Regions from separate parts of the Sinorhizobium garamanticum genome, predicted to be linked through region 1. Evidence: predicted binding sites of a transcription regulator. Region 1 holds the regulator's gene; the other holds the start of a gene.

The links. The regulator LexA, encoded in region 1, represses DNA repair genes until DNA is damaged. The targets are predictions, from matches to a motif close to TGTTCNNNNTGTGTTCNG.
Region 2: a site for LexA is predicted at 14,085-14,102, ahead of recA (recombinase RecA). Genes of this name have one in related genera too.

Annotation. Positions count from the first base shown of each region.
Region 1 is NZ_CP120373.1:3,652,055-3,668,213, forward strand. Features, by position in the region: gene PZN02_RS17165 (hypothetical protein) at 1-205, shown strand, start outside; gene PZN02_RS17170 (hypothetical protein) at 603-809, shown strand; gene PZN02_RS17175 (TOBE domain-containing protein) at 933-1,202, opposite strand; gene lexA (transcriptional repressor LexA) at 1,432-2,151, shown strand; tRNA gene PZN02_RS17185 (tRNA-Cys) at 2,819-2,892, opposite strand; gene PZN02_RS17190 (hypothetical protein) at 3,187-3,480, opposite strand; tRNA gene PZN02_RS17195 (tRNA-Asn) at 3,621-3,695, shown strand; partial or broken gene PZN02_RS17200 (SMR family transporter) at 3,771-4,106, shown strand; gene PZN02_RS17205 (SMR family transporter) at 4,154-4,444, shown strand; gene PZN02_RS17210 (SDR family NAD(P)-dependent oxidoreductase) at 4,432-5,277, opposite strand; gene PZN02_RS17215 (cysteine synthase A) at 5,600-6,640, shown strand; gene PZN02_RS17220 (alanyl-tRNA editing protein) at 6,649-7,398, shown strand; gene sseA (3-mercaptopyruvate sulfurtransferase) at 7,416-8,279, shown strand; gene PZN02_RS17230 (GNAT family N-acetyltransferase) at 8,285-8,848, shown strand; gene PZN02_RS17235 (DUF1203 domain-containing protein) at 9,028-9,495, shown strand; gene ald (alanine dehydrogenase) at 9,567-10,685, opposite strand; gene PZN02_RS17245 (Lrp/AsnC family transcriptional regulator) at 10,842-11,303, shown strand; gene PZN02_RS17250 (GGDEF domain-containing protein) at 11,332-12,579, opposite strand; gene PZN02_RS17255 (bifunctional 2',3'-cyclic-nucleotide 2'-phosphodiesterase/3'-nucleotidase) at 12,797-14,770, shown strand; gene PZN02_RS17260 (HlyU family transcriptional regulator) at 15,208-15,528, opposite strand; gene ilvA (threonine ammonia-lyase) at 15,607-16,159, opposite strand, start outside.
Region 2 is NZ_CP120373.1:3,497,379-3,513,537, forward strand. Features, by position in the region: gene folB (dihydroneopterin aldolase) at 1-324, shown strand, start outside; gene folK (2-amino-4-hydroxy-6-hydroxymethyldihydropteridine diphosphokinase) at 311-835, shown strand; gene PZN02_RS16475 (hypothetical protein) at 899-1,450, opposite strand; gene PZN02_RS16480 (cytochrome b/b6 domain-containing protein) at 1,686-2,546, shown strand; gene PZN02_RS16485 (molybdopterin-binding protein) at 2,543-3,334, shown strand; gene PZN02_RS16490 (YcjF family protein) at 3,474-4,550, opposite strand; gene PZN02_RS16495 (YcjX family GTP-binding protein) at 4,547-6,040, opposite strand; gene PZN02_RS16500 (SixA phosphatase family protein) at 6,203-6,739, opposite strand; gene dksA (RNA polymerase-binding protein DksA) at 7,242-7,661, shown strand; gene PZN02_RS16510 (flagellar biosynthetic protein FliO) at 7,778-8,749, opposite strand; gene cckA (cell cycle histidine kinase CckA) at 9,120-11,729, shown strand; gene PZN02_RS16520 (pseudouridine-5'-phosphate glycosidase) at 11,881-12,810, opposite strand; gene PZN02_RS16525 (carbohydrate kinase family protein) at 12,947-13,894, opposite strand; gene recA (recombinase RecA) at 14,162-15,253, shown strand; gene alaS (alanine--tRNA ligase) at 15,478-16,159, shown strand, end outside.

The DNA of each region.
Region 1 (16,159 bases):
GCATCCCTTCGACGGCCCCATGGAGGGGCATGAACCGCTTCTGCCGGCGCAGCTCCACCATTACGACCTGCATGCGTGGATCTTCAAGCCGAACCCTCTCGGCCTGTTCCACCCGGTGAACCCGGACGTCAAGTGCCCTGAAGGACCTTATACTCTCCTGGAAGAGCCGCCGAAGATGTTGCCTCATCCAGCTTCGAGCAACTAGGGGTCATCGGGCACAGTCAGCCTCGGGGGAGTCGTCGAATCCCGCCATACGCCTCCGCGCCGCCCTGAGGCGGGCGCGGAGGCGAGGTGCGGGCTTTATAACGTTGGCGGCGCGGGCCTTTCGTTTCGTGGCGCGGCTGTTTGCGCTTCGAGAACCCCGGTCGCGTCAACCGCCATTGCGATAACGCGATATGCCCAAGGGCCCGCCTGGACGTTTCCTAAAAGGTGGCCGATCCAAGGATAAAAGCGTGCAGCGATTCAAAATGCTACAGCGTCGTTCGCGCGTCTGATAAGACGCGCGCGGCGCTGTAGTAAAGCGACCGTTTCCCGTTCGCACCCTCTGAAAAAACGCGTAGACTGTTCCCACCGGCAGATTTGCCCCAAAGAGGAGATCGGCCATGAACCCTTTCAATAACTTCCGAGATTATCCTATCCTTCCCGGTGAAGTCGCGATCCTGGAGGGCGTGCTGCACAAGGCGCTCGAAGAACGCAACCTGACGATGGGGAGCGATGAGGCTGAGGAAGTCGCCCAAAGGATCATCAAGCTTTACCAGACCGGCGTCAGGGATCCGGAGCAGATCTGGCAGATGATCCGCACGATCTAGCGAGCAATTGAAGACACACTGCGCCGCGCGTCCAATCGGACGCGCAAAGGTCGCTGTAGCACTTTGAATTGCTGCATGATTTTGTCCTTAAATCGATTCCGATTTAAGGAATCATGCAGTAACTCAGTCGCAGATTGCGGACACTTTGTTCTCGGGGAATGATGCGCGAACGCGGTCGCCACGGCTGATGCCGATCGAGGGATGCGTGCGAACAAGCAGGTTTTGATCGCCATCGATGCCGATCGTGTATTCCCCGACCTCTACCAGGAAGACCTTGCCCTGGATGAGGCCGCTGACGCTGTTCGGCGCCGCATCACTCACAATACCATTGAACGGCTGGAGCCCAATGTTCCCCGGCCGGATGACGAAGGAGATCTGATGGCCTGCAGTCATGCTCGATGACCGCGCCGATCAGCCTGACGGAGACATAAGACCGGCCAGAAAGGCGCGATCCTGCCCCTTCCGTGGCTCGCGACGCGGCGGTCGGCGGAGCGACCGAGGGCCTCCCTCGAGAAATTCGCGATGGCGAGAGAAATTCACGGAATTTTAGGTACTTGCGGAACACATATGGAACAGATAGTGTCTGTTCTTGATTTGTTTCGCGATTCTGGAGTGACGCGCCATGCTAACCCGCAAGCAACAGGAATTGCTTCTGTTCATTCACGAGCGAATGAAGGAATCCGGGGTGCCGCCGTCCTTCGACGAGATGAAAGACGCACTGGACCTCGCTTCCAAGTCGGGCATCCATCGGTTGATTACCGCACTTGAAGAGCGCGGCTTCATTCGACGCCTTCCCAACCGGGCGCGCGCGCTCGAAGTCATCAAGCTGCCTGAGGCCTATATGGCGAGCCCGCAGCCTCGGCGTGGCTTCTCGCCAAGTGTCATAGAAGGCAGCCTGGGCAAGCCACCTGTAGCGCCCGCCGCCACGACGAAATCGGCGCCACCGAGCGACACTGCAATGATTTCGGTGCCGGTCATGGGACGAATTGCGGCCGGTGTCCCGATTTCCGCGATCCAGAACAACACGCACGATATTTCCATCCCGGCCGACATGATCGGCAGCGGCGAACACTACGCGCTCGAAATCAAGGGCGACTCGATGATCGAAGCGGGTATCTTCGATGGCGATACCGTGATCATTCGGAATACAAACACGGCGAATCCCGGCGACATCGTCGTTGCACTAGTCGATGACGAAGAGGCAACGCTCAAACGATTCCGCAGAAAGGGCGCCTCCATTGCGCTCGAAGCGGCCAACCCTGCCTATGAAACGCGGATATTCGGACCGGACCGCGTCAAGATCCAAGGCAAGCTCGTCGGCCTTATTCGCCGCTATCACTAGTTTGGCGGTCTGAGCGGAAATTCGAGCCTGGTTTGCGGGAGCCAGTGCGCATTTAGCCGTGCTGCTCGAACAGGATATTGTTTCTTTCAGAGCTGCAGACGTGACCTGCCGGCTTCCCACGAAAGGTCTTATCCACGGCGCCGCGCGTCTTATCAGACGCGCAACGGATGCTATAGCAGTGTAAATTCCCGCATATCCTCATCCCCAATCGGCTACGATTTAGGGAAACATGCAGTAGAACGAGGGAAGCCTTGGAATAGAAGAAAAAGCCGGCCCTGCTCTTCGGCATAGACCGGCGAGTCTACAAACCGCGCTTCAAAGTAAAAGCTCATTGTAAATGATATCAGTGGAGTTTAAGGGCGCCGCCCACCCCGATCCATGGACCTTAGTCCTACCCGACATTGGCAAAGGTCTTAGGATTCTTGTGCGCTGCGCTTCTCGACATGTTGCTGTGAGCGCACGCTGGCGACATCCATGTCGGCGGTTGGGGCACTGAGGGTACCAGAGCCAGTTCTGGTGTCCCTTCCAACCCGCTTCGGGACCTTCGTTGGGAAGAGTGCGAAACTGGCGAGGTAGAGGCCCACTGCCCAGGTCATTGCCTTGAGCGGAGGCCTAGGCAATTCTCGAAATCTGCTTGAAGCAGAAATGTTAAGCATTTGATTTCTTTTGGAGGCCTCGCCCGGAATTGAACCGGGGTACAAGGATTTGCAGTCCTCTGCGTCACCACTCCGCCACGAGGCCTCTCGCGCTCGATCGATCAAGCGATGGCCGGCGTTTAGAACGAATCTATGAGGAGCGCAAGGGGGAAGCTTTCGAAAAAGGTGGAACGCTCGTAGTCATTCGCCGTTCTCCCCAGCGATCCCCAACTGCAATCCAGCCCGGAATTTTTTCGATTCTAACGGCAGCTTTGCGTGCCTACGGTGCCATCAGCGAGCTCGTGCGACCCTGCGCCGACAAACATCGCAGCACGGCAGTCGATTCGTCGGCCTCCCTCGCTCCCTCAGGCATCGGCTTCTGCCGCCTCGCGCGCCCCGCTCAGGACTTGCCGGAGGAATTTTGCTGGCCGCGCCAACGCGCCCACCAAATCGCCAACTTGCGGCGGCGGCGGCGGATCGCCGGTATGTCGTGAGAAAGCACAAGCAACCCCAGAGGAATCATCCAGAAACCGAGCACCGGCAGAAAACCTAAGACGCCGCCCACGATGAGAAGCGTACCAACCAGGATTCGCAGTACCGGCGAGTCCGGCAAGTTAATGCGCCATTTCCCGAGCACGATCTGGCGTGTCTGCGGATCGATGCCGAAATGCCGTTCTTTCCTGCCGTTCGTCATTATTCCTCTTTCATGCTCCACCCCACAATTGGGGCCTTCTCCACAGCCTCGCAACCGACGTTGTCAATTTTTTTTGAAAAAGCGCTTGGCAAATCGAAAAAGCATTTGTATTAGCAGCCTCACTTCTGCGGTGCAGATGATCCCTGGTAGCTCAGCGGTAGAGCACTCGACTGTTAATCGATAGGTCGCCGGTTCGAATCCGGCCCGGGGAGCCAGTTTCAAAAGAGCCATTCGCGGTAAACGCCCGAATGGCTCTTTTTGTTTGTCGATGTGGTCTCTGAAGGTTCCTCATGCGTGTTGCATGGCTTTTCCTGACTCTCGCGATCGCGACAGAGGTCGCCGGCCTCACGGCGATGAAGGCTGCCTCCGGCTCCTATGCCGGACATGCGATCATGTATGCTTCGATTGCGCTCTCATACGTGTTCCTTGCCAAAGCCGTGAAGACAATCTCCGTCGGCGTCGCCTATGCCATCTGGGAAGGGTCCGGTGTCGCTCTCATCACGCTCGTCTCCGTGTTCGTCTTTGGCCATGCGCTGAGCGGCCGCGAGATGCTCGGTCTGTCGATGGCCGTTGTCGGGATACTGCTCGTCAACGCCGGTGAGGCACAGGAGGAGGAAGCGGCGGGAGAAGCAGCCCGACGAGTGCCGACAGCTTCTATTTCGCTTTCGCGGTTATGGCCGGCGTCCTTGACGTCGCTGCCAATCTGGCTTCCACGAAGTCGAACGGCTTTGCGCGGCGCGGCTGGGGCGTGCTTTCGATTCTCCTGGTACTCGCGGCCTTTGCACTGCTCGCGGAGGCGGTCAAGGGGATGGAACTTGCCATCGCCTATGCAGTGCTTGGCGCCACCGGCATCTTCGGCACCGCCATCTGCGGACGTCTCTTCTTCGGTCAGAAGCTGAAACCTGTCGGCTGGCTCGGCCTGTCGCTCGTCTTCGGTGCGGTTCTCGTGCTTCACACGGCCTGACGTGGCCGGCCCTTCGTACTGGATTGCGCTTTTTTCGCCGTGCTCGCGGGCACACGCCCAGGCACCAGCCAGTTGAGAAGCGCAAAGTAGGCGCTGTACGGCAGGAAACGCGCCAGTTTAGCCGCATAGGTAAGGCGTTTAGGGAACGTGATCTCGAAGCGCCCTGATTTCAGGCCGAGACAAATGCGCTCCGCCGCTTCCTCTACGCTCACCAGAGCCGGTCGCGGGAACTTGCCTCTGGCCGAAGCGGCCGTGTCGACGAAGCCTGGACAGATCAACTGCAGGCGGATGCCGATACGATCGAGGTCGAATTTCAAGCTCTCGGCCATATTGATGAGCCCCGCCTTGGTCGCCCCATATGCGGCGCCCATCGGCAGGCCGCTGTAGCCCGCCGCCGACGACACGATAGCGATCTGGCCATGCCCGTTCGCCTTCATGTGCTCGACAACGGGCACGAGGCAATTGACGACGCCATGAAGATTGACGGCAAAGCTCTTGTCGAAGGCTTCCCGGCTAAGATCGTCGCCGCGCACCGGAATCACTACGCCCGCATTGAGCAAGGCCAGAGCCACCCGGCCGTGATCGTATTCGATAGCCGCCAGCAAGCGCTCCATGTCGCTCGGATCCGTGACGTCCCCATCGAGAACGACAATCCTGCCGGGGCCTGATGCCTCATGTTGAAGCGCCACTAGCCTCTCGTGACTACGTGCCGTCACGACGACCGAATAGCCCTCCTCAACCAGCCTGAGGGCGACGGCGCGCCCGATGCCCGAACTCGCTCCCGTTATCCACACCAGTCCATGGTCGGGTCGGGCTGTAAATGCAGTCGTCATTTCGTCCTCGCGTCCATCGGGAAGGGCTTCCCCTTCCAAAACCCGTGGCTGTCTCCCCCTGCCCGGGTTTAATGCCTCTCCGACGGCAACGCCTGGTCAGATTTCGCACCTTCGATCGTCCTTTTGACCACCGAGACGAATTTTGCCCGGGACAGGTTAGCTGCGAAACGCTATTTCTTGCCTAGTGCACAGGCTGAGCCGAAAACACGCCAATATTTCGGCGATCTTGCCTGTAAACCAAATGTTTATCGGATCGCCGTTCATCAGGGATTATGCTGGGCTCAGACCCGGCGTCCGTTCCGTCCAGCGTGAGGTTTTCAAAATGACCGTTCTTCCGTCCGTGCTCGAAGCGATTGGCAACACGCCGTTGATCCGGCTCCAGGCCGTTTCCGAAGCCACCGGCTGCACCATCCTCGGCAAAGCGGAATTTCTCAATCCGGGGCAATCGGTGAAGGACCGAGCTGCCCTGTGGATTATTCGCCAGGCGGAAAAATCCGGGCAGTTGAAGCCCGGCGGCGTCATCGTAGAAGGCACCGCGGGCAACACCGGAATCGGCCTTGCCGTCGTCGGCAGCGCGCTCGGATACCGTACGGTCATTGTCATTCCCGAAACGCAAAGCCAGGAAAAGAAGGACGCGTTGCGCCTAATGGGTGCCGAACTGGTGGAAGTTCCGGCGGTGCCGTACAAGAATCCCAACAACTACGTGAAGATTTCGGGCCGGCTCGCCGCCGAACTTGCAAAGACGGAACCGAACGGCGCGATCTGGGCGAACCAGTTCGATAATGTCGCGAACCGCGACGCGCACCTGGAAACGACCGCGCCGGAAATCTGGCGTGACACAGACGGCAAGGTCGACGGTTTCATCTGCGCCGTGGGCTCTGGAGGCACGCTCGCCGGCGTGGCTCAAGGGTTGCGCGCCAAAAATCCCGCGGTCAAGATCGGTATTGCCGATCCGGAAGGCGCCGCACTTTACAATTACTATGCACATGGCGAGCTCAAGGCGAGCGGGAGTTCGATTACCGAGGGCATTGGTCAGGGCCGTATCACCGCCAACCTTGAAGGTTTCACGCCGGACTTCGCCTACCAGATTCCCGATTCGGAAGCCGTGCCCTACGTCTTCGACCTGATCGAAAAGGAAGGGATCTGCGTCGGGGGCTCTACCGGCATCAACATTGCCGGCGCGGTGCGGCTCGCCAAGGATCTCGGCCCAGGCCACACGATCGTGACGATTCTCTGCGACTATGGTAACCGCTATCAGTCGAAGCTCTTCAACCCGGACTTTCTGACGTCCAAGGGCCTGCCGGTGCCAAACTGGCTGAAGACGACTTCGAGCATCACCGTGCCATACGAACCCGTCGGATAAAATTTGCGATGACCAAGACCGTTACCGCCCTTTTCCGTGAAGATTTCTACCTCTCGACCTGCGAGGCAAGCGTGATCGGAATTCTCGATGATGGCGGGATCGAGCTTGATCAGACGTGCTTCTACGCCACCTCCGGCGGACAGCCGGGCGATACCGGCTTTCTCGAACGCGGAGACGGAAGCCGAATCGCGATCGCAAGCACCCGGCACGGCGACACCAAGGACGTCATCATACACGTCGCGGCGGAGGGTCAGCCTTCGCCGGCGATCGGCGAAAAGCTCATCCTCCACATCGACTGGCCGCGCCGATACCGATTGATGCGCATGCACACCGCCTGCCACCTGCTTTCCGTCGTTTGCCCCTTCCCGATCACCGGCGCCGCCGTTGGGGAGGACGAAAGCCGCGTCGACTTCGACATGAGCGAAACAATCGACAAGGACCAAGTGACGGCTGCGCTCATGAAACTCGTCGACGAGAACCACCCCGTCTACGTGCAATGGATCACGGACGAAGAACTCGCCGCCAACCCGGGCATCGTCAAATCGAAGAATGTCCGTCCGCCCATGGGTCTTGGCAGGGTGAGCCTCGTCTGCATCGGAAAAGACTCGGCCATCGACAGCCAGCCCTGCGGCGGCACGCACGTGTCCGAAACCCAGGAGGTGGGCGCGATTCACATCGCCAAGATCGAAAAGAAGGGCAAGGAGAATCGGCGTTTTCGGATACGCTTCGGAACGCCGGAAGATCGTGCGGCTGTTTGAGTCTAGGAGTGACGACAATGAACAACAACAATGAGAACGGGAGCGCTTTTGTCGTTTCTGCGGACTGGCTCCAGCAGCGCCTTGCCGATCCTTCCGTGAAGATCCTGGACGCTGCCTGGTATCTGCCGGCACAGAACCGGGATCCGAAGTCGGAATACGAGGCCGCGCACATTCCCGGTGCCATTTTCTTCGATCAGGATGCGATCGCCGATCAATCAAGCGGACTGCCGCACACCCTACCCTCGCCGCAAGCCTTCGCTCAAGCCGTCGGCGCTATGGGCATCAATGAGAACGATACAATCGTCGTTTACGACGGGCCCGGCATCTTCACCGCGCCGCGCGTTTGGTGGATGTTCCGGATCATGGGCGCAAAGGACGTCTTCGTTCTCGATGGCGGGATGGATGGCTGGAAGGCGGAGGGACGGCCGACGACCAGAGAAATCCCTAATCCGACGCCACGCGTCTTCAACGCCACGTTCAATGCGGCCGCCGTCACCTCCTTCGAGCGCATGAAGGATGTTGTAGGAAACAGGCTCGCGCAGATTGCCGATGCGCGCGGCGCGGGCCGCTTCACCGGCGAGGAACCGGAGCCGCGGGCCGGCATGCGCTCGGGGCATATGCCTGGAGCCAAGAGTCTGCCGTCCGGCGTCTTTTCTGAAGGAGGCAAGCTCAAGAGCCTCGACAGCTTGCGCCAAACCTTTAGCGATGCTGGCGTCGACCTGACGCAGCCGGTCGTCACCACTTGCGGGTCCGGCATCACCGCGGCAATCATAACCCTTGCCCTTCAATCGCTGGGGCACACGGACAATACGCTCTATGATGGCTCTTGGTCGGAATGGGGCGGACGGCCCGACACGCCTGTAGTGACCGGCAGAGAGTGAATGCCATGCAAGGATCGAAACCTGCAGCGATCACGGCGCACGTGACCGAACTCGAGATGACGTCGCCGCCGAAACAAAGCCTGCCGATACCCGTCAATATCCACACGGCCGTATTGCGTGTATCGGACATCCCGCTCGCCTATTACCGCTTCCTTTACCTTCGCGTCGGCAAGCGCTGGCATTGGACGGAGCGCCTGCGAATGAGCGACGAGGAACTGGCAGACGTACTCCACAACAAGGGGACGACAGTCACCGTTCTCTATGTCGACGGTGCACCAGCCGGCTTCTTCGAACTGCACGAACGCGAAAACGAGGTCATCGAACTTACCCATTTCGGCCTTATGGAACACGCGCTCGGTCTCGGTCTCGGCAAATGGTTCCTGCTGCAGACGTTGCTGGCGGCCTGGGCGATGAACCCGCGCAAGGTCAAGGTGACGACGAACAATCTCGACCACCCGCGCGCCCTTCAGCTTTATCAGCAGTTTGGTTTTTCACCGGTTGCGACGCGGGAGGCAATTGTCGAACCGTTGAGTGACGCCGAGTTGCTTGCCTTGGCAAAAAAACTTTGACTCATAAAGCGCCGTGCGTGTCTTCAGGCGCACGGCGCCGCAGCACTTTGAATTCCTGCACGTTCTTTCGATAAATCGGCTCCGACTTAGAACATGCGATAGGCAAGTTTCGGGTGTCGGTACGGCCCGAAACGGCGCATCCATCTTCTCCAAGATTGCTTTTGACGAGGAGAACCGCCATGGCTCTACACTACATCCCCATGCCCGACGACGACGCAAAACGACTGCGCGGTGGTGGTCTTGATGCCTATGGGAACCAACCTGAGCAGCGTATTTCGGATGGCGCCGGCGTTCCCTGCCGGCATTGTCTGCGCAACGTCGATAGTGGCAAGTCGTATCTTGTCCTCGCTTATCGACCGTTCGCGTCCGTGCAAGCTTACGCAGAGACTGGACCGATCTTCCTGCACGCCGACGAATGCCCCGCATACGACGAATACGCGCTGCCGCCGATCCTCACATCCAGCAAGGAGTATCTGTTGCGGGGATACGGGAACGACGATCGCATCGTCTACGGAACCGGTGGCGTCGTTGCGGTGGAAAGGCTGCCAGAGCGCGCCGAAGAACTGTTGGCTCGGACGGACGTTGCCTACGTGCACGTGCGTTCAGCCAAGTACAACTGTTACCAGTGCCGTATCGAGATTGCCTGAACCTGCGGCGCCGCGCGACTATGAGGATCAGGCCCGGCGCCTTGGACGCCGGGCCAAGCAAGGTGATCGTGTCAGGCGACGTTGAGAACAGCCTCGGGCGCGTAGGCATCATAGCCGAGGGCCTCTGCCACAGGCCCGTTCGTCACGCGGCCCTTGTGGACGTTCAGGCCGGCACGCAGGTGGCGGTCCTCGGCGATCGCCTTGAGGCCACGATCGGCGAGTTGCAGGCCGTAGTAGAGCGTGGCGTTGTTCAACGCCTGTGCCGAAGTCACCGGCACCGCGCCCGGCATATTCGCGACGCAATAATGCACGACGCCGTCCACCTCGTACGTCGGATCGGAATGCGTCGTCGCGTGCGAAGTCTCGAAGCAACCGCCCTGGTCGATCGCGACATCGACGATGACTGCGCCCTTTTTCATGCCGGAAAGCATTTCGCGCGTGACGAGCTTGGGAGCGGCAGCCCCTGGGATCAGCACCGCGCCGATTACCAGATCGGCGGAAAAGACTTCCTCCTCGAGCGCATCGATCGTCGAGAAGCGGGTGTGAACGCGACCGTGGAAGATATCGTCGAGCTGACGCAGGCGCGGGATGGAACGGTCGAGGATCGAAACGTCCGCACCAAGACCGACGGCCATCTTTGCGGCGTGCAGGCCGACAACACCACCGCCGATGATCGCGACCTTGGCCGGCAGCACGCCCGGCACTCCGCCGAGGAGGATGCCACGGCCGCCGTTCGCCTTCTGAAGCGACGTCGCGCCCGCCTGGATGGCAAGCCGTCCGGCGACCTCCGACATCGGCGCAAGCAGCGGCAGTCCACCGCGTTCATCCGTAACCGTTTCGTAGGCGACCGCCGTAACGCCCGACTTGAGCAATCCCCTCGTCTGCTCGGGATCCGGCGCCAGATGCAAATATGTGTAGAGAATTTGGCCTTCCCGCAGTTGGGTCCATTCGGAAGGCTGCGGTTCTTTGACCTTGACGATCATGTCCGACTTTTCGAACACTTCCTTGGCCGTCGAAACGATCCGCGCTCCTGCAGCGCGATAAGCGTCGTCGTCTGCCCCGATCCCTGCCCCGGCCTTGGTTTCGACGATCACCTCGTGACCATGGGCAACATATTCCCGTACCGAACCGGGCGTCAGACCTACACGGTATTCATGGTTTTTGATTTCCTTCGGGCAACCGACACGCATCTAGCGTTCCTCTCCTGTCTGTGGGCTTTGCGCCGCATTGATGACGAGCCCAGCAAAACAGATGGTCCCGCGAATGTCCTTGCAAAGAGATGCCTGACAGCGCATTACTTTCGAATATTATTGCGCACTTAAGCGAAATGATGAAGGAAATCCCGAATGAGCGCGCTCGACACCATTGATCATGCGATTCTGCGCATACTTCAGCAGAACGGCAGGATATCCAATGCGGATCTCGCTGCGAAGGTCGGCCTTTCCCCCTCCGCCTGCTCCCGGCGCGTCGACATCCTCGAAAAATCGGGCACGATCAGCGGCTACCATGCCCGCATCGCGCACAAGGCGCTCGACTACAAGATCATGGTCATCGTGCACATCTCGCTGTCCGGCCAGTTCGCCAAAACGCTTGCCGAGTTCGAGGCTGCCGTAAAACTCTGCCCCAATGTGCTGGTCTGTTATCTGATGTCGGGAGAATACGACTACATCCTGCGCGTGGCGGCCAAGGATCTGGAGGATTACGAGCGGATTCACCGGGACTGGCTGTCGGCCCTGCCGCATGTCGTGAAGATCAATTCCAGCTTCTCGCTTCGCGAGATTATCGACCGGCCGAATGTCGGCATCTGAAGATCTTCGGCGCCGCTCGCTGCGCCGACTATCGTCCGACCACTCGGTTGCGGCCACCGCTCTTGGCAGCATAGAGACGCAAGTCCGCCTGCGACAACAACTCGCGAATGCCGTTTCCGTCTCCGAATGCCGATGACAGACCGATGCTGGCGGTCACCGGATCGCCGTTCGGCGTCGTCACGCGGCCGTAGACCGCGAGCCGTATGTCTTCGGCGCGTGAAAGCGCGTCCGGATAGGCGAGCCCAGGGCACAGTACGACGAATTCTTCGCCGCCGTAGCGGAACAGGCGATCCGTCGGCCTGATTGTCGCCTTCACCGTTGCGACCAGATTCTGCAGCACATGATCGCCCTCGATGTGCCCGAAGCGATCATTGACGCTCTTGAAGTGATCGACATCGATGATCATCAGGCTGACGGGAGCATTCTTCGCGGCAGCATCGCGCAGCATCTGCTGGCCCTCGGCCTCGAAGCGGCTTCGATCGAGTGCACCGGTCAACGTGTCCTGACCGGAGCGCGACAGCAGATCCTCGTAGCGCTCGCGAAACGTCAGATCATTGAAGACATCGCCAAGCGGCCGATCGGACATCGCCAGAAACGGGTGGCGCGATGCGTTGAGGTAGACGCCTATGGCAACCGCGTAGAACGGCGCCGCCAGCATCTTCGCCATCCAGCCGCCCCAGAACACATCCGCCGGCGCATCGTTCACCCAATGCAGCGCCGCATAGAATCCCAGCTGATCGAGGGTCAGGACCACGACGCCGCAGATCAGGAACCGAGCCGTAACAAACCGGCGGAACCAACGGCCGAGCCTCTCGTAGAGCAGAATGATGATGAGAGAATCGAAATACAGAAGCGTCGTACCCCAGACCATCAGCCATCCCATCTCATCGATGAAGGCAATGTCGGCGACACGATTGGGAACGACGGATACGGTGTCATGCAACCTGAGCAGCAGGCTCAGGACTACTGTCAGAAAGTTCCCCGCAAGCAATCCGTAGATAGGCTGACGAACCGTCGCCGCATCCTCCTTCACATAGAGGAGGAGGATCATCATGAGCTTGCCGGAAAAGAACACGGCAGAGCCTGGGGAGATCACTCCGAACGGCAGCTGAACGTAGAAGACGGCGGCGAGATAGGTTTCGATGAAATGCATCACGCCGAGCGCCGCCACGAAAACGCCAAGGCCCAGGCGCCCACGCAGATGCAGCAACCAGATCATTGCCACCACGTAGATCAGTGCCTCGCCGATGAAGAGAATGAGATTGGCGTTTGGCATGCACCCGAGATTTCCGTTTTTGTTCGCCAGTCTCTTAGAATTAAACCTTGAAGAAAACTTTACCCATTCCGTACTGGGGCGGCGTCAAATAGGCAAGATTCCGCCGCTTTGCCTTGCAGGTTCCTTCGGCCATAGTCCCCAGTATTCCAAGACGTTACTGCAGGCTTGCCACCGCGTCCGCGGAGAGTTTTTCAACATGGAGACAGCGATGCCGTCAATGACCGCTCTTCACGCCATTTCGCGCCGTTCGCTGCTTGGCGGGCTCGCCGCCTCTTCTGCACTGGCGATACTTCATCCCTTTTCCGCGCGCGCCACGGCCAACCAGGCACACCTGCGAATCATGGAAACGACGGACCTGCACGTCCATGTATTCCCCTACGACTATTACGGCGACAAGCCAAACGACACCGTGGGCTTCGCCCGCACTGCTTCCATCATCGATGCGATCCGAGCGGAGGCAACCAACTCCGTCCTCGTGGATAACGGCGACTTCCTTCAAGGAAACCCGATGGGGGACTACATCGCCTACGAGCGCGGCATGAAGGAAGGCGATCTGCACCCGATCATCGCTGCGATGAACGTGCTTGGCTATGATTGCGGGACGCTCGGCAATCACGAGTTCAACTACGGCCTGGACTTCATGTTCAACGTGCTGAACGGCGCCAATTTTCCGATTGTCTGCGCCAACCTGACCAAGGGCGCCCTTGCGGCGAACGCACGTCAGGATGCGCTCTTCCTCAAGCCCTATGTCATTCTCGACCGCAAAGTGAAGGACGGCGCGGGCCAAGAACATGCGATTCGCATCGGCCTGATCGGGTTCGTTCCACCGCAGATCATGACGTGGGACGCGAAGAATCTTGAGGGCAAGGCGAACGCACGCGATATCGTCAAGGCGGCGGAAGCCTGGGTGCCACAGATGCGCGAGGAAGGCGCCGACATCGTCGTCGCGCTTTCCCACTCTGGGATCGGACAGCAAAACTATGCCGAAAACCTCGAGAACGCGTCGGTGCCTCTGGCTGCCGTCGACGGCATCGACGCCATCGTGACCGGTCACAGCCACCTCGACTTTCCCGGACCGAAATTCGAGGGCCTTGCCGGTGTCGACAATACGAAAGGACTGATCTCCGGCAAGCCGGGCGTGATGGGCGGCTTCTGGGGCTCGCATCTCGGTCTGATAGACCTACTCCTCGAGCGTGATGGTAGTGCGTGGCGGGTAGTCAGTTCGACGAGTGAGGCTCGCCCCATCTATCGGCGGGAGGAGAAGAAGGTGATCGCCGAAGTCGGCGACAAGCCGGAGGTCCTGGCAGCTGCAGCAAAGGACCACGAGGCGACGCTCGCCTATGTTCGCACCCCCGTCGGCAAAACCTCGGCACCGCTCTATTCCTACTTCTCTCTTGTTGCCGACGACCCGTCGGTCCAGATCGTCAGTCAGGCGCAGACCTGGTACATCCGCGACATGCTCAAGGACACGGAGCACAAGTACTTACCGGTTTTGTCCGCGGCCGCCCCCTTCAAGGCCGGCGGTCGCGGAGGCGCCGACTACTATACCGATGTCCCAGCGGGCGACATTGCCATCAAGAACGTTGCAGATCTCTACCTCTATCCGAACACGGTACAGGCCGTTGTCATCACAGGGGACCAGGTGGCCAATTGGCTCGAGATGTCGGCCGGCATCTTCAATCAGGTTGCGCCCGGATCCGTCGACGCGGAGCTGATCAACGCGGGCTTCCCGTCCTATAATTTCGACGTGATCGACGGCGTCACCTATGAGATCGACCTCTCACAACCGGCGAAGTTCGACAAGGACGGCAATCTGGTGAGCGCCGCGGCAAAGCGCATCCAGAACCTGCAATTTGACGGCAAGCCGATCGACCCCGCGCAAAAGTTCGTGGTGGCGACCAACAACTATCGCGCTGGCGGTGGTGGCAACTTCCCGGACATCGCTTCCGACAAGGTGATCCTCGTCGCGCCAGACACCAACCGCGATGTCATCGTCCGCTACATCGTCGAACAGGGAACGATCAACCCGTCGGCCGATGCGAACTGGAGATTCGTGCCGCTCAAGGACACGAGCGTGCTTTTCGACAGCAGCCCAAAGGCAAGACGGTTCCTGCCGCAGGTGAAAGCTGTTGCGATCGAAGAAGCCGGCGAAGGCGCGGAGGGCTTCGCCCGATTCCGTATCAGGCTCTAGAGCCCTTCAGGGTTAAATGGAAGCAGTTCTGCCGGAGCAGGTTTTCGTCAGGGCAGAGGCGATTGGCGAAGGGGCGTACCCGGATGTACGTCCGAGCCGATCGCCTCTGAGCCTGGCGGAAAGATGCCCGGCCCTTCGGGTTGGCTGACACGGGCCGCCTGATCGGCCGGCCGGCTTGGCCGTATGCTTTGGCTACGCCGCGCGCCGGCCGGTCGACTCCGTTTGAGCCAACAGAACTGTTTCCATTTAACCATGAAGGGCTCCAAGATGCGGCGCGTAGGTGGGCCGAATGCGGGCCCATCGTCGTAGCCCGTCTGTACTCGCGCTGATTATCTTGTCGATGGGAGGGAGCTCATTCAATCTCTGAGAAAAGCTCACTCACCCAACGTTATGCGAGAATATTCATCGATGAGCGGCCGAACCTATGCGACGTGGCTCTAAACCGGCCGGGATGGCGAGTCGTCCTCAAAGAGTGAGGAGCGTTGCTCGTCGACGATCTGTCGACCCTTTCGCAGAGCCGCATCGATGGCGTCCTGTTCGGACGCGAAAAGATCGGCGCGAATGAAGGTGCGCACCTTCACGGTGGCATCGGGCATTGTCTTTTCGATGCTGCCTGCCAGGCGATATTGCGGCCCCTCCCGCATGGGAGTCGCGCGGATCAAGCAATCCCCATAGGATTCCGTCTTGCCAACGGCCTGCGCCGCTTCTTCTTTGGAGCCACCGGAGAAGCCGAACAATTTCGAGAAAAACGATGCCATGACTCATGGTTAGCCGCGGCCGCCGACGCTGTCAAAGGCTAAGTGCGTGCAATCCCGTCCACCTGCTCGATGCTGAGATCAAATGACGAGATTGGCGAGAATCTCGTTCTCGGTAATGTCCTGATAGCGCAGGCCGGCCGCATCGAAGCGCGCCTTCAGGGCCGGGAAGTTCTCTGCGTGCTTGGTCTCTATGCCGATGAGGACGGAGCCGAAGTTGCGCGCCGACTTCTTCAAATACTCGAACCGCGCAATATCGTCTTCGTCGCCGAGCAGGTTGAGGAAATCGCGTAGCGCGCCGGGGCGCTGGGCCATGCGCAGGATGAAATATTTCTTGAGCCCGGCATGCCGCATCGCCCGCTCCTTTACATCGGGGAGGCGCTCGAAGTCGAAGTTGCCTCCGGATACGACGGCAACCACTGTTTTGCCTTTCAGCCGTTCGCGACCGAGGATCTCCAGCGCTGTTATGGAAAGAGCACCGGCGGGCTCCAGAACCACACCCTCGACGTTCAGCATGTCGATGATCGTCAAGCAAATCGCGTTCTCCGGCAGCAACATCACCTGCTCCGGCGCAAAGGCCGCCAGCGCAGCGAAGTTCAGGTCGCCAACGCGCGCGACAGCCGCACCATCGACG
Region 2 (16,159 bases), 150 kb from region 1:
CGCCACGGCGTGCTCGATGAGGAGGAGTTTCTCGGGCAGCGCTTCTTCGTTGATGCCGAGCTCGAGGTCGAGCAGGGCACGGCGCTCGCGGAGGATTGCATCGACGACACCGTGCATTACGGCATTGCCTTTGCGGAAATTGAGAGAATCGTCACCGGTCGCCGGCGCTACCTGATCGAAGCGCTGGCGCTTGAGGTTGCAAAGACCCTTTGCGCCCGCTTCCGGCAAATACGGCGCGCGAAGGTTTCCATCCGCAAGCCGAACGCGCCGGTCCCGGGCGTGCTGGATTATGTGGAAGTCACGGTCGAGCATGTCGCAGAATAGGGCCTGGCGGCGCGCGACGCTCGGTCTCGGCGGCAATCTCGGTGATCCGCCGCGGGCGATGGCGGAGGCGTTGCGCGCACTCGACGAAAGACCGGATTGCAAAATCAACGCTGTGTCACGGCTCTACCGAACACCACCATGGGGCAAGACCGATCAGGCCTGGTTCTTCAACGCCTGCGCTGAGGTAGAAACCACGCTCGATCCCGAGGCGCTGCTCGACACCTGCCTTGATATTGAGCGGGCTATGAAGCGCATTCGCAAGGAGCGCTGGGGGCCGCGCACGATCGACATCGATCTGCTGACCTTCGACGGAGTGAGCTCAGCGAGCGAAAAACTGGAACTGCCACATCCACGCATGACGGTGCGAGGTTTCGTGCTGATGCCGCTTGCCGACTTCGCGGCCGACCTTTGCATAGAAGGGCGTACTGTCCGCGAATGGTTGAAAGATGCCGATGTGACTGGAATTGAGGTGGCGGATGGCGACGCCGATTGGTGGCGCAGGCGTAGCTGAACGCTGGTAATGCCTTGCGGAACGCCCGGCGCCGAGCCGGGCTGATCAAATCGTCTTCCGTCGCTACTTGATCGAGCCGACGGCGATATCGTCCATTTGCCGGTTGAGGTTGACGCCGATGACCGGGATCATCGTCTCCTCGACCTTGACGGAGATCGTGATGTTCATGGTCTCCGCGTCCTGGAGACGGGCTATCATCGCGCCATTGAGCTGCTTGCGGTTGATTCCGACGACGACCTTGTCCTTGGCAACATTGCCCGAGACGACATCGAGCCCCTTGCCGTCGGCGCCATCGAGAAACTTGCCCGTATAGCTGTTACCCTTCTGCGTGATCATGGCGGACATCGGCTGCTTGAAGACGCCGACCCGGCAGAAACCGTCGAGTTTGATGCCGGCGTCTGCACCCGATGTCGGTTCGCCGGTGAGATCGCAGGTAAACTTCGTGCCTTTGTATTTGCCGGCGACGATCTCGCCGGGGCCTTTCCACTGGCCGGCTACCCTCTCGAAAAAAGCCTTGTCGCGGGCGCCGGACGACGCCGGCGTCGCCAAGCCGACAGTGGCAGCAAGCGCAAAAGCGGCAACGCCGCGAACGATCAAAGAAGGGCGCGAGAACATGATCGATCCTTGATGGGTCAACGTCCGAAACTGGCAACCACATTTGCGCTGAAATGGTTAATGGACGGTTTCTTTATTGCTCATATACATGGCAGTTCCCGTGAACATCGCCCCACGAAGAAGTGCCGCTTACGCGGCTCACACAAACCTCACCGCGCGGCGAGCGGCGCCGACGTGTTTTTGAAACTCCATTGCCGCCTGTTACGTCATTGTCATATCGCGGGAGGTCTCGGACATGGCGACGGCGATAGACAAAAAGAGGCATGACATTCACTTGCAACGGACGACGATTCGTCGGCATGGCCTCATGACGCGGGTCACGCACTGGACATGGGCGGTCGCACTGTTTTTCCTGCTCCTCAGCGGCTTGCAGATCTTCAATGCCCACCCATCGCTTTATATCGGCGAGCAATCCGGCTTTGCATTCGACAACAGCGTGTTGTCGATCCGCGCGATCAAGGGAGCCGACGGCAACGCCGAAGGTCTGACGACGTTGTTCGGTCGAAGCATCGACACGACCGGCCTGTTCGGTGTCAGTGGACCGGAGGACAGCCGCGCGTACCAGGCGTTCCCGGGCTGGCTGACCGTGCCCTCCTATCACGATCTTGCGACAGGCAGGGTCGTCCACTTCTTCTTCGCCTGGCTGTTCGCGGCGACGTTCATCTCATGGTTTGCCGCGAGCCTGATCAACGGCCATCTGCGGCGCGATATCCTGCCGACCTTCTCGGATATTCGCGGCCTGCCGGGCAGTTTCGTCGATCATTTGCGGTTCCGTTTCCATAGTGGCCACTCCTACAACGGTCTACAGAAAATCTCCTATGCGATTGTTCTTCTGGTGCTTTTCCCGCTGATGATCCTGACGGGACTGACGATGTCACCGGGAATGAACGCCGCCGTGCCCTGGCTCACGGAGATCTTCGGCGGCCGCCAGACGGCGCGCACCATCCATTTTGCAGTCATGCTGCTGCTCGTGGGCTTCTTTGCCATCCACATCTTCATGGTCTTTGCCGCCGGACCGATCAACGAGATGCGCTCAATGGTGACCGGGCGGTACCGAATCGACCGGGAGGTAGCCGAGGGAGGACCCGAACGATGAGCCGGATCATCATCAACCGTAGGCGGCTTTTGACCGCGGCGGGTGTCGCAGCCTCGACGTTGCCCCTTGCTGGATGCGATGCGTTGGACGGCATGCTGTCGAGCGGGGCGACCGCACGTGATGCGATGGCCAAGGCGAATGGCCTAACCTATCGCGTCCAGCGCTTCCTGATCGGCGCCGACAGTCTGGCAAAAGAATTTTCGGAGAGCGAGATCCGCCAGGGGCAAAGGCCGAACGGCTCCACCGACCCGACCGACGCCACATACATCGCGCTTCGGGATGCCGGCTTCGCCGGCTACCGTTTGGACGTCGGCGGGCTTGTCGACCGGCCGCTGAGGCTTTCGCTCGACGAGTTGCGCAACATGCCGTCACGCACGCAGATCACCCGCCACGATTGCGTCGAAGGCTGGAGTTGCATCGCCAAGTGGACGGGTGTCCCGCTCGCTGCCGTTCTGGACGAAGCGGGCGCGAAGCCGGAGGCACGCTACGTGGTATTTCGATGCTTCGACACGATGAATCTCGGCCTCTCCGGGGACGTCGCCTATTACGAGTCGATCGACATGCTGGATGCCCGCCATCCGCAGACGATCCTGGCCTATGGCTTGAACGAAGAACCTCTCCCGGTCGAGAATGGCGCCCCCTTGCGTGTGCGGGTCGAGCGTCAGCTCGGATACAAAATGGCGAAATACATTCGCTCGATCGAGCTCGCCTCCGACCTCGCACCGTACGGCCAGGGGAAGGGCGGTTTCTGGGAGGACCTCGGCTACGACTGGTATGCGGGCATATAGGAGCAATTCCAGGAAAAGTGTGAAACGGCTTTCCGTTCGGAATTGCGTGGTTTCAAAGAGTTAGGTTTCACTGTTCCCATGAAACAATGAAGTGATCCAGCGCCCACGCGTGCACAGGCCACTAGGAGGTTAACGCCGATCAGCTCTCGGGCCGATCTGCCGAACGCAACGCACCGGGCGCGAGATCGGAGAGGAAGTCCCCGATCCCCGGTCGCTTCAGCGCACGGAACGGCATGGGACGGCACAGATCCATCGCTGCTATCCCGATGCGCGCGGTCATCAGCCCGTTGATGACCCCTTCGCCAAGACGGGCGGAGAGTTTGGATGCAAGGCCGTGGCCGAGAACCTGTTGGATGAGGCTGTCGCCGGCAGCAATCGAGCCGGTGACGGCAAGATGCGCAATGACGTCGCGCATGAGCCGCAGCATGCCGAGCGTGCCCGGGCGACCGCCGTAGAGCTCCGCCATCGCACGGATCATCCGGGCCGATTCGTAAAGAACATAACCGAGATCGACGAGCGCGCGCGGACTTACGGCTGTCACGATCGACACGCGCTTCGAGGCGGCCAGGATCATCCGGCGCGCTTCGCGGTCAAGCGGCGTCAGCAATTCCCGCTCGGTCAATTCGAGAAGATGAGGGCCGTCGATGATCTCGCCCTCGGTTTCCGCGAGGCGCGCCCGGCCTTTTGCCGTGCGCGGATTGGCGGCCAGCAGATGGACGAGCCTCGCGGTTGCGGCGCGCGCGGTCTTGCTGCTGGCCGCAGCTTCACCGACGTCTATTTTCAATTGCTGTATCGCCGTCAGCTGCATCATGCCGAAGAGCTCGCGCACGATGACGACCAGGAAGGCGAGGGCGCCGATCGCGACGACGGCAATCGCGCCGTAGCCAAGCCAATCGGCGCGGGAAAAGAGGTCGCGAACCAGGCTATCGACCCACAATCCCAAGGCAAGCGAAAGCAGTATCCCCAGTGCGCCCACCGCCACCTTGCCGAAGGAAAGCCGACCACGACGCGGGCTTGCTTCCGGCAGGTTGAGCGCTTCGATCGCCGCAGTTGTCTCGATGAACGGGTCTTCGGCATCAGGCGTCATGACGACCTGCTCGCTGAAGCTTGCCGGCGCGCGTCGTTGTTGTTGTCGCTCCTTGCGTTCGGTCTGCTCGTCGGGCTCGACGGTGAAGGCGGCCGGCTTGCGCCCACGGTTTTTGAAATCGTCGCTCATGCCAGGCGATCTCCGAGCAGGAACTGCATTGCACGGTCAAGCCGGATATGTGGTACCGAGAGTTTCAATCCGCCGCGCGTCTCTTCCAGATGCGGTGGGCGGAAGCGCACGAAGTTCAGCTCAGGCATCGCGCGCTCCGCTTCCGCGGGTTTCGAGGCCTTATGCCCGTCCGCTGGCTCAAAAAGAACTTCAGGATCTTCCGGTAAATCACCGGGAAATATCGCTGTCTTTCTTTCTCCGTCGAATACTTCGCCATTTATCCGCTCGCCGGCAATGGGGGTGCCGACGATCACCGGAAGCGTGTGGCCGTCGTGGTTCACCGTCGCCTCGCGCGTCGCGCGGACGGATGCAAGCGCCATCACTTCAAGACCTGCGCCGCTCATGCCGATCCGTTCAGCCGCGCGGCTGACGAGCCGGGCGGTAATGCGTTCGAGCCGGTCGTGGCTCTCGTGGTGCAGGTGGTCGGCCTTGGTCGCGGCGATCAGGACCCGATCTATGCGGCGTGTGAACAGGGACGAAAGCCAGGAATTGGTGCCGGGCCGGAAGCAGGCGAGCACGTCGGCGAGTGCCTGTTCCAGATCACTCAGCGCTTCCTGCCCGCGGTTGATCGCCTGCAAGGCGTCGACAAGCACGATCTGGCGGTCGAGACGGGCGAAGTGCTCGCGGAAGAAAGGGCTTACGACGTGGGTCTTGTAGGCCTCGTACCGGCGCTCCATCATCGCCCAGAGCGATCCTTTCGGCGCGCGGCCCTCAGGCAGGTCCGGAAGCGGCGAGAAGGTCAGCGCCGGCGAACCCTCGAGGTCTCCGGGCATCAAGAAGCGGCCGGGCGGCAGCGTCGAGAGGGATCGGTGGTCGGCCTTGCAGGCTTGGAGATAGGCGGTGAAGCTTTCGGCAAGCCGCCGGGCGCTGCCCTCGTCCGCCGCGGCAGTCGCGCCGCTCACTGATGCAAGCGCCAGCCATTCGCGCGAAAGGCCTGCGCGTGTGCCGGTGTGCGCGCGCCGCACCGTGCTCTCGCTGAACTGCCGAAAATCCTGCGCAAGCAGGGGCAGGTCGAGCAACCATTCCCCCGGATAGTCGACGATGTCTATCGACAGCCGCCCGGCCGAAAACATCCGGTTCCAGCCGCTGGCGCTTTCATAGTCGAGCGTGACGCGCAGCTGCGAAATCGCCCTCGTCGAATCCGGCCAGACCCGATCTCTCACGAGGGCGGCGATATGATCCTCGTATTGGAAGCGCGGCACCGCATCGTCGGGTTGCGGCTCAAGCCGGACCTTCGAGACCCGCCCGGATCGAATGGGTTCGAACACCGGCAGGCGGCCGCCATTCAGCAAATTATGGACGAGCGAGGAAATGAAAACGGTCTTGCCGGCACGCGACAGGCCGGTGACTCCGAGCCGGACGGCGGGATTGACGAGCCCGGATGCGCGATCGGCAAGATTGTCCAGCGCAATCAGGGCATCATCTTTGAAGCTGCTCAAAATGGGCGCCAAGTCTGTCCGTTCCTCGGGATTGATTTCGTCGATATGAGAATCGTCTGCTTACCTGCAGCCATTAAAGACGCCGCGCACATGCTTTGGCCGTGGTGCGATATAGGAAATCTTTCCGCCACTGCAACGACATAGCAGGACTTTCGGTTGGCAGGCAGGATTTCGTTACGATTTTCCCGTCTCCTCCGGCACGGATAGCAACAGCGTCGAAAGTCTTGCCAACCATCTGGCGCCGGCGCTCGGGGGTGCCGAAAAGTCGATGACTGCCAACGCGGCCGGAGGATAGCCGTCCGCGAGAACCCTATCGGCAGCTTCATTGCCGATGAGTCGACGAAACAACTCCTCGATCATCGGATTGTGACCGATGAGCATCAGTGAGGCCAGGCTGGAATTTGCTTCGAGAAGCTCGGCGTAGACGTTCATCGATCCCGTATAGAGCGCATCGATGTAACGAAGATCTATGTCTTCTCCGAGCGTGCGACGGAACGGTTCGGCGGTCTGGCGACAACGGACCGCGGTCGAGCACAGGATCAGGTCCGGTCGAATGCCATGGTCGGCAGCACTCTGGGCGATCAGTTCCGCCTCGGCATAGCCGGTATCGTCAAGCGTGCGGTCGAAATCCCGCTGACCTGGCAGCGCCCAGCCCGAACGGGCGTGGCGGAGTAGGAAGAGGCGAAATGCCGGGGCGACGCTGTCTTGCATGTATCGTCCGGGGGGCGCTCAAGTCGCCCGAAGGTTGGAGTCATCTGTCTACTGTCTGTTCCCTTAAATCACAGCCGATCTGAAGTTAAGAACATGCAGCAATTCAAAGCCCTATAGCGCTGCGCGTCTGATCAGACGCGCAGCGCTATAGGCCGGATCCAGTCGCGAGTCCGGCAGGATGGGTACCTTGTCCCGCTGCCGCAGCAAAGATCAAGCCGTCGGCATACGTTTTCCGCGGAACCCAGGCTTCTTGAATTGACGCTCAAGGCACACCAGATGTCGCAATCTGAAATGCTGCCGGCGTCGGCCGGCGGTTTGCAGGTAAACCGGCCGACCGCAATCGGCGATCAAGACTTCGTGTGTAATTTTGATGAAATATTCGTCAGTTAGCCTGAAATGCAAGCATTGCTAAAATGCGGTTGAGTGTCTGGCACAAGGCTTGAATCGGAGCTTCCATAGGTCTATACACCGCCGCAATGAGATGTTCTTCAGGAGAATCGCGTTGAGTGAGAAGATCGATCTTAGTACCTTTGTTCTCTCCGAGGACGAGGAATTTATGAATGCCAACCACCGGGCGTATTTTCGTGCAAAGTTGAATGCCTGGAAAAATGATATCCTTCGCGAGGCCCGCGAGACACTGGACCACTTGGCAGAGGAGAGCGCCAACCATCCGGATCTCGCGGACCGAGCTTCTTCCGAAACAGACCGGGCCATCGAATTGCGCGCCCGGGACCGGCAACGGAAACTGATCGCCAAGATCGATGCTGCATTGCAGCGGCTTGACGAAGGAACCTACGGTTACTGCGAGGAAACGGGCGAACCGATCGGTTTGAAGCGTCTGGACGCCCGGCCGATTGCAACCCTCTCGATCGAGGCGCAGGAGCGTCACGAACGTCGCGAGAAGGTCTATCGGGACGAATAACGGATACAGGTTTTCCTGATCTGAAAAAACGGCGCGGTTAACCGCGCCGTTTTTCGTTATTGGGTTGCTTGGGCCAACGTGCCTTCTGGCAATCCATGATCATCCTTCTGCCGCGCTCAGGGCTTCCGCCCGGCGGAAATGTCGGCGAGCATGCGATTCATTTCCTCTTCGATCGTCGGCTCCTTGCGGATATTGTCCGGTGTACCACCGAGCAACGGTTCCTGGCGGCCGCCCGCAATTGGCCGGCTCTCCGCCTGGGGCCCAACGGAGGGCGCCAGCCGTTGGAGATCGCCGCTGATCTCCGCATCGAGAATCCGCTCGAAATCCGAAACCCTGTCCGACGCGGCCGGTTGAATCGGCATCGGGTGTGTCTGCGCGGCCGGCGCGGAGGCCGCGTGCATCGAGCCCTGTTGCATTGGCGCCTGCTCGCGCCGCGGCGCCACCGGCAACACCCGCTCGCGGGCGACGTCGAAAATATCTTCCGCACGTTCAATGGCGGAAACGGTGGGAATCGCGGACACGGGCGGCGAAACCCTGGCTGGCGGCTGTTGCTGGAGTGGTTGCGCCGCCGCGGGTCTTTGCTCCGCGGCAAGGCGGATCGGCGGCGCCGGCTCCACGCGGGGAGCCGCTGCCTGCGCCCGCTCTTCCATGCGCGCGGCAGGCCGCTCCTCGGCGGCGGCTGTAGCTTCCGCCGGAACCGGCGCCGGCGCAGGTGCGGGCCTCGGCTCGGGTCGCGGCGCGGCCTTGGGCGCCTCGGCGACCTTTTGTTCGGCGGCGCCGGTCTCTGCCGGTGCGGTGTCGTCCGGCGCAATTCGACTTTCGATGACGATGTCCGTCGGGCCACCGATCATAACGAGATGTTCGACGTCATCGCGGCGAACAAGCACGAGGCGGCGGCGCGCGTCGACCGCAGCGGCGTCGAGGACGGCCAGTCTCGGCTGTCTGTTCTTGCCGCCGCGCACAAAGGGGGAGGAGGGTCTGTGGCGCATGATCCAGAGCACGGCTACAAGGCACAAGAGCCCGACGGCAACGGCCGCGGCGGCGATGATGAATCGGCTGCCGTTGTCCCCGACAATGGTTTCGATCATAGGCTGAACTCCTTCTGCCTCCCCCGCATGTCAATATTTGACGGCTTTTTTCGGGCCGGTACAAGCTTGCGCCCGACATTCCCTGTGAATTGACCGGGATGCTTCCGCAGAGACGCTTTTTGCTGTTATCTCTGATTGTTAAAGGTGATTCCAGTTCGATGATCCAACGCGGGAAAGGCACTTGCGGATTTCGCGAAGCGTTGGTCGGACACCGGCTACTGCATGATTCCTTAAGCCGGGATCGATTTAAGGATAGATTATGCAGCAACTCAAGGGATTGCAGCGAGCCTAGCGCGCCTGAACAAGGGGCACGGCGCTGTGTATGATGGCAGGGGTGGTCGCGCGCGGCCGCAGCGGCAGGTGAGGACCGATGACGAAATTGCGGCAGTCAGGTGACTACCAGATGCCGGTTGTTGACCGCGGCGTCCGGCCGGGCACGGTCTTGCGGATCATCCTGCTGGCGATCGTGCTCACCGCGTCGGCAGCCGCCTTCGTCGTCTTCAAGAACCAGCTCGAGAACGAAATCGTCCTTGGCATCCTCGGCGTGCTGGCGATGGTCGGCATATTCTTCCTGGTCTCGTCGGTGATCGGTTTCATCGAAGTCATGCCGCAGACGCGTCCCGACGAGCTCGCGCGTGCCTTTCTCGACGCTCACGAAGATGGCACGATCGTCACCGATCGCAGGGGACGCATCATCTATGCCAATGCCGCCTATGGCGCGCTGACCGGCGCCAAGAGTGCCGCCGGCGTCCAGTCGCTCGAGACTATTCTCTCCAGGAACCGCGAAGCGACCGAAGCAATTTATCGCCTCACCAACGGCCTCCACGAAGGCAAGAAGGGACACGAGGAATTCCGGTTGCTGAAGCCGCTCGCAAACGGCGCGTCGGTCGCCTCCGGCGCCCACTGGTTCCGCCTCAAGGCTCGCGTCCTGCCCTTGGAGGACAGCGACAGAAACCCGCTCTATCTCTGGCAGATCGCCGACATCACGGCCGAACGAGACGACCAGGAGCGTTTCTTCAAGGAACTGCAGAACGCGATCGACTATCTCGATCACGCCCCGGCAGGCTTCTTCTCGGCCGGACGCAAGGGCGAGATCTTCTATATCAACGCGACCCTCGCCGATTGGCTCGGCATCGACCTCACCAAGTTTCAACCGGGATCGGTCAGCATTGCCGATGTGGTCGCGGGCGAAGGTCTCGCGCTCGTCCAGTCGGTCCAGGCCGAGCCGGGCCTCAAGAAGACGAAAGTTCTTGATCTCGACCTGCGCAAAACCAACGGCCAGAGCCTGCCGGTACGCCTCATCCACCGTGTCTCGTCGACCCGTGACGGTGCGCCCGGCGAAAGCCGGACGATAGTCATGTCGCGTGAAGACGATGATGGCGATCAGTCGGCCTCGAACGCCGCCATGCGCTTCACGCGCTTCTTCAACAACACGCCGATGGCGATCGCTTCGGTCGACGGCGACGGGCGGATCCTGCGGACGAATGCTCCGTTCCTGAAGCTGTTTGCAGGTCTTGTTTCGCAGGACGACGTCGAGCGCGGCGCATTGATCGAAACGGTCGTGCACAAGTCCGAAAGAAACCGCCTTCAGGACGCGCTTGCGGCGGCAAAGGACCGGCAGGGCGATATCGCGCCGATCGACGCCTTGCATCCGAGCGACGAGGCACGACATTTCCGCTTCTACGTCAACGCCGTGATCGACCAGAGCGATCAGGCACCGGAGGAGGCGGCGATCATCTATGCGCTGGAGATCACCGAGCAGAAGGCGCTCGAGACCCAGATGGCGCAGACGCAGAAGATGAATGCGGTAGGGACGCTCGCAGGCGGCATCGCCCACGATTTCAACAATGTGCTGACCGCGATCCTGCTTTCCTCCGACCACCTCCTGCTTTCGGCGCGGCCCGCGGATGCAACCTTCGCCGATCTGATGGAAATCAAGCGCAACGCCAATCGTGCCGCCGTGCTCGTGCGACAACTGCTCGCCTTCTCGCGCAAGCAGACGATGCGCCCGACCGTGCTCAATCTCACCGACGTCATCGGCGATCTGCGAATGCTCGTCGACCGGATGACCGGCACCAATGTCAAGGTCGAGGTCGACTACGGCCGAGACCTCTGGCCGGTGAAGACCGATCTCGGCCAGTTCGAGCAGGTCCTGCTCAATCTTGCCGTCAATGCGCGGGATGCCATGCCCGAAGGCGGAACGATCACGCTGCGGACGCGAAATCTGCCGGCAAGCGAGGTGGCGGCGCTCGGACGACGGGAACTGCCGGAGGACGACTTCGTCATGGTCGAGGTCGCCGACCAGGGCACCGGCATTCCGCAGGAGATCATGGACAAGATCTTCGAGCCCTTCTTCACGACGAAGGAAGTCGGCAAGGGCACCGGCCTCGGTCTTTCGATGGTCTATGGCATCGTCAAGCAGTCGGGCGGCTATATCTATCCGGAGTCGGAAGTCGGGAAGGGCACCACCTTCCGCATTCTGCTGCCACGCCATGTCGAGGAAGTCGCAGCCGAAGCGTCGTCGGCAACCGAAGTTGCGATGCCGGCGGCCAGCAACTTGGTCGTGGCGCCCGCGCCCAAGGCGGAATCGGAGCCTGCAGACCTCACTGGCGATTCCGCTGTCGTGCTCCTGGTCGAGGACGAGGAAGCGGTGCGCCGCGGCGGCAAGCGCATGCTCGAGACGCGCGGTTACACCGTTCACGAGGCCGGATCGGGCGTTGAAGCGCTCGACATCATGGAGGAACTCAACGGCGCGGTCGACATCGTCGTATCGGACGTCGTGATGCCGGAGATGGACGGGCCGACGCTGCTGCGCGAACTGCGCAAGAAGTACCCGGACTTGAAATTCATCTTCGTGTCGGGTTACGCGGAAGACGCTTTTGCGCGCAACCTCCCGGCCGATGCAAAGTTCGGTTTCCTGCCGAAGCCATTCTCGCTGAAACAACTGGCTGTCGCCGTTCGCGAGATGCTGGATTCTTGAGCGGCGCTGATACCCGGCGCATGAAAAGGCCCGGTCCAGCGCCGGGCCTCTTGTTAAAGCAATTCCAGGAAAAGCCGTCCGGAATTGCGTAATTTCAAAGAGTTAGATCATTTCACTGTTTCAGTGAAATGATCCAGCAAAGTTGCTTCACCTACTTCGCCGTCAGTGCAACGGCGATTTCGGCGGCAAGACGGGCATTGTTTTCCACGAGCGCGATATTGGTTTCGAGGCTGCGGCCGTCGGTCATGTGGAAAAGGTTGTCGAGCAGATAAGGCGTGACGGCCTTGCCGACGATCTCGTCGCTCGCGGCATTGTCGAGGGCACGGGTGATGTAGATTTCCATCTCCTCGCGCGGAATTTCACTCTCTTCGGGAACCGGATTGGCAACAAGCATGCCGCCGTCGATGCCGAGCAAGTCGCGCATCTTCTGGAAATTGGCGATCGCGGCGGGGCTGTTCAGCATCAGCGGACTCTTGATGCCGGAATCGCGCGACCAGAAGGCCGGGAAGGTTTCGCTGTCATAGGTGACAACCGGAACGCCGCGTGTCTCCAGCACCTCGAGCGTCTTCGGGATGTCTAGAATGGCCTTGGCGCCGGCGCAGACAACGATGACGCCGGTGCGGGCGAGTTCGTCGAGATCGGCGGAAATATCGAAGCTCTGCTCCGCGCCGCGGTGAACGCCGCCGATCCCGCCGGTGGCAAAGACGCTGATGCCGGCGCGCGCCGCGGCGATCATCGTCGCTGCCACGGTCGTGGCGCCCGTGCGCCGTTCGGCGATGGCGAAGGCAAGATCGGCGCGCGAGAGCTTCATGGCGCCTTCCGTTTTTGAAAGTGCCTCCAGCTTCGCGTCGTCGAGGCCAATGTGAAGGACGCCGTGAATGACCGCAATTGTTGCGGGCACGGCGCCCTGTTCACGGATGATCGCTTCGACGCTGCGGGCCATGTTGAGGTTGCCGGGATAGGGCATGCCATGGGTGATGATCGTCGATTCGAGCGCGACGATCGGCGCGCCACGCGCCCTGGCGGCCGCGACTTCATCGGAATATTCCATCGGCAGGGACGGGGAGGAGGGTTTTGTCATGGATCTATCCTTAAATCGCGATCATGTTGGGCTTAAATCAACCAAGGATCATCGAGATCGTTTCCAAAAAGGTTCGAAGCGAGATGCGGAAGGAAGCTGCGCGCATTTTCGTCCCGCCGGCGTTCGACGTCAGTTCTCATGACAGCATTTGCGGCGCCGGCACAAGAGCCACCGCCTGTTCGAGATTGCTCGCAGACATGTCCTGCGAAACGGCAAAAGGCGAGCGGAGCGTTATCCCCGCGGCGGCAATCCCGTAGCGCAGGCAACCGGCAAGATCGAAACCCGAAAGCCGCGCCGTGAGGAACCCCGAGGCCAATGCGTCGCCGGCGCCCGTGACGTCTGCAAGCGCGGGCAGGGCAGGCGGAACGACGAGGCAGGCCTCGCTGCGATCGAAGGCGACAGCGGCGCTGCCGCCGCGCGTTACGACGCCACCAGTAAGACCGGCCGCTCGCAACAGCGATGGCCAGTTCGCAGCCTCTGGTGCGTCCATCCCGGTCAGGGCACGCGCTTCCGCCTCGTTCATGAACAGGAAACTGAGCCCGCCGAGGCATTTCCTGAGCCGCATCACCTTTGCCGGTGACACGGCGATGGCGGCAACAATTCGATCGTCCCTGGACGCCACACTGACCAGCGTGGAGAGTGTCTCCTCGGGCAGGTTCGCATCCATCAGCACCAGATCGCTGGCAGACAATATTTCGCGTATCGCGCGCTGCTGCAGCCGGCGAGGCGAAAACAACTGGTAGAGCTCCATGTCGGCAAGCGCGATGACGAGGTTGCCGTCGTTTTCAAGGATCGCCGTATAGCTCGGCGTTTTCCGGTCGAGAAAGGTGAACGGGCAATCGATCACACCAGCCGCGGCCGCGGCAGCCGCCACCATCTCGCCTGCGGCGTCGCCGCCGCGCGGGCTGATCATTCGTACGCTGTGACCGAGGCGCGCAAGGTTTCTCGCCGCGTTGAAGCCGCCTCCGCCCGCTTCCTCGAACCACGAGCCGGGATTGCTCGCGCCGGGAGCGGTGACGCCGCTGATGCGGCCGCGACGATCGATGTGGGCGCCGCCGAATACGGCGATTTCCCGTTGTTTCATAAAAGCTCCTCTTTGGATTGCTTCAATCCGAAATCACAGCCGCGGCACGGTCGCGAATCGCGCTGGTATCGCCAAACCTGGCCGCGGTCCGGCATGGCCTGTGGAAATGTGGTACAATGCCCGTGAACAAGAATCGAACGCAATGAAAATAACCATTACAATTCAATTGGTTGCCACTCTGTTGCCAAAGCGGAACAAAACATGTACAAAAACTCCTGCGGCGGCTTCATTGCCTCGATAGCTCCAATAACCTAAAGGTGGGACCAAATGGCACAAAACTCTTTGCGGCTCGTAGAGGACAAATCGGTGGATAAAAGCAAGGCACTTGAAGCGGCTCTTTCCCAGATCGAACGTTCGTTCGGCAAGGGATCGATCATGAAGCTCGGCGCGAAGGACAGCGTAATCGAGATCGAAACTATTTCGACCGGTTCGCTCGGCCTCGATATCGCGCTCGGCATCGGCGGCCTGCCGAAGGGGCGCATCGTTGAAATCTATGGTCCAGAAAGCTCTGGCAAGACGACGCTGGCGCTGCAGACTATTGCGGAAGCGCAGAAGAAGGGTGGCATCTGCGCCTTCGTCGACGCCGAACATGCGCTCGATCCGGTCTATGCGCGCAAGCTTGGCGTCGATCTCGAAAACCTCCTGATCTCGCAGCCGGACACCGGTGAGCAGGCGCTCGAAATCACCGACACGCTGGTCCGTTCCGGCGCCATCGACGTCCTCGTCGTCGACTCCGTCGCTGCCCTCGTGCCGCGCGCTGAAATCGAAGGCGAAATGGGCGACAGCCTGCCGGGCATGCAGGCCCGCCTGATGAGCCAGGCGTTGCGCAAGCTGACCGCTTCGATCTCCAAGTCCAACTGCATGGTGATCTTCATCAACCAGATCCGCATGAAGATCGGCGTCATGTTCGGTTCGCCGGAAACGACGACGGGCGGCAACGCGCTGAAGTTTTATGCATCGGTGCGCCTCGATATCCGCCGCATCGGCTCGGTCAAGGAGCGCGAGGAAGTCGTCGGCAACCAGACTCGCGTCAAGGTCGTCAAGAACAAGATGGCGCCCCCCTTCAAGCAGGTGGAATTCGACATCATGTATGGCGAGGGCGTTTCCAAGACCGGCGAGCTTATCGATCTCGGCGTCAAGGCCGGCATCGTCGAGAAGTCCGGCGCCTGGTTTTCCTATAACAGCCAGCGGCTCGGCCAGGGGCGGGAGAACGCGAAACTTTTCTTGCGTGACAATCCCGATCTTCTGCGCGAGATCGAGATGGCTCTGCGGCAGAATGCCGGCCTGATCGCTGACAAGTTCCTGGAGAACGGTGGACCGGAGAGCGATGACGACGGCGATGCAGCAGCCGAAATGTAAGATCTGAGGCGCACGCGTTTTGGATAAAGCCGGTCGTTCTTCCAGACGGCCGGTTTTTTGCTGCCGTCTGGACAGCATGATAGACGAAAGATAAAAGCCTGTGGTTCCGGCGGCTGAGGGCGTTGGTGGGCGCGACTGTCACGGACAGACGCGAGGTTGAGATGGCGGTGCGCGGCCCGAGAAGTGCGGTCGCAACCGGGAATGGTGCACAGATAGGACGCAAAATGAGCGGCGTGAATGAAATCCGGTCGATGTTTCTCGACTATTTCCGCAAGAACGGTCACGAGATCGTGCCGTCGAGCCCCCTGGTGCCGCGCAACGACCCGACGTTGATGTTCACCAATGCCGGTATGGTGCAGTTCAAGAACGTCTTCACCGGCCTGGAGCAGCGCCCCTATTCGACGGCCGCGACGGCGCAGAAATGCGTGCGTGCCGGCGGCAAGCACAACGACCTCGACAATGTCGGCTACACTGCCCGGCACCACACCTTCTTCGAAATGCTCGGCAACTTCTCGTTCGGCGACTATTTCAAGGAACGCGCGATCGAGCTCGCCTGGAACCTCATCACCAAGGAATACGGGCTCGATGCCAAGCGCCTGCTGGTGACTGTCTACCATACCGACGATGAAGCCTTCGGCCTCTGGAAGAAGATCGCCGGCTTCAGTGACGACCGGATCATCCGCATTCCGACCAGCGATAATTTCTGGGCGATGGGCGATACCGGCCCCTGCGGCCCGTGCTCGGAGATCTTTTACGATCACGGCGAGCACATCTGGGGCGGACCGCCCGGATCGGCCGAAGAGGATGGCGACCGCTTTATTGAGATCTGGAACCTCGTCTTCATGCAGTACGAGCAGGTCACAAAGGAAGAGCGCGTCGACCTGCCGCGCCCATCGATCGATACCG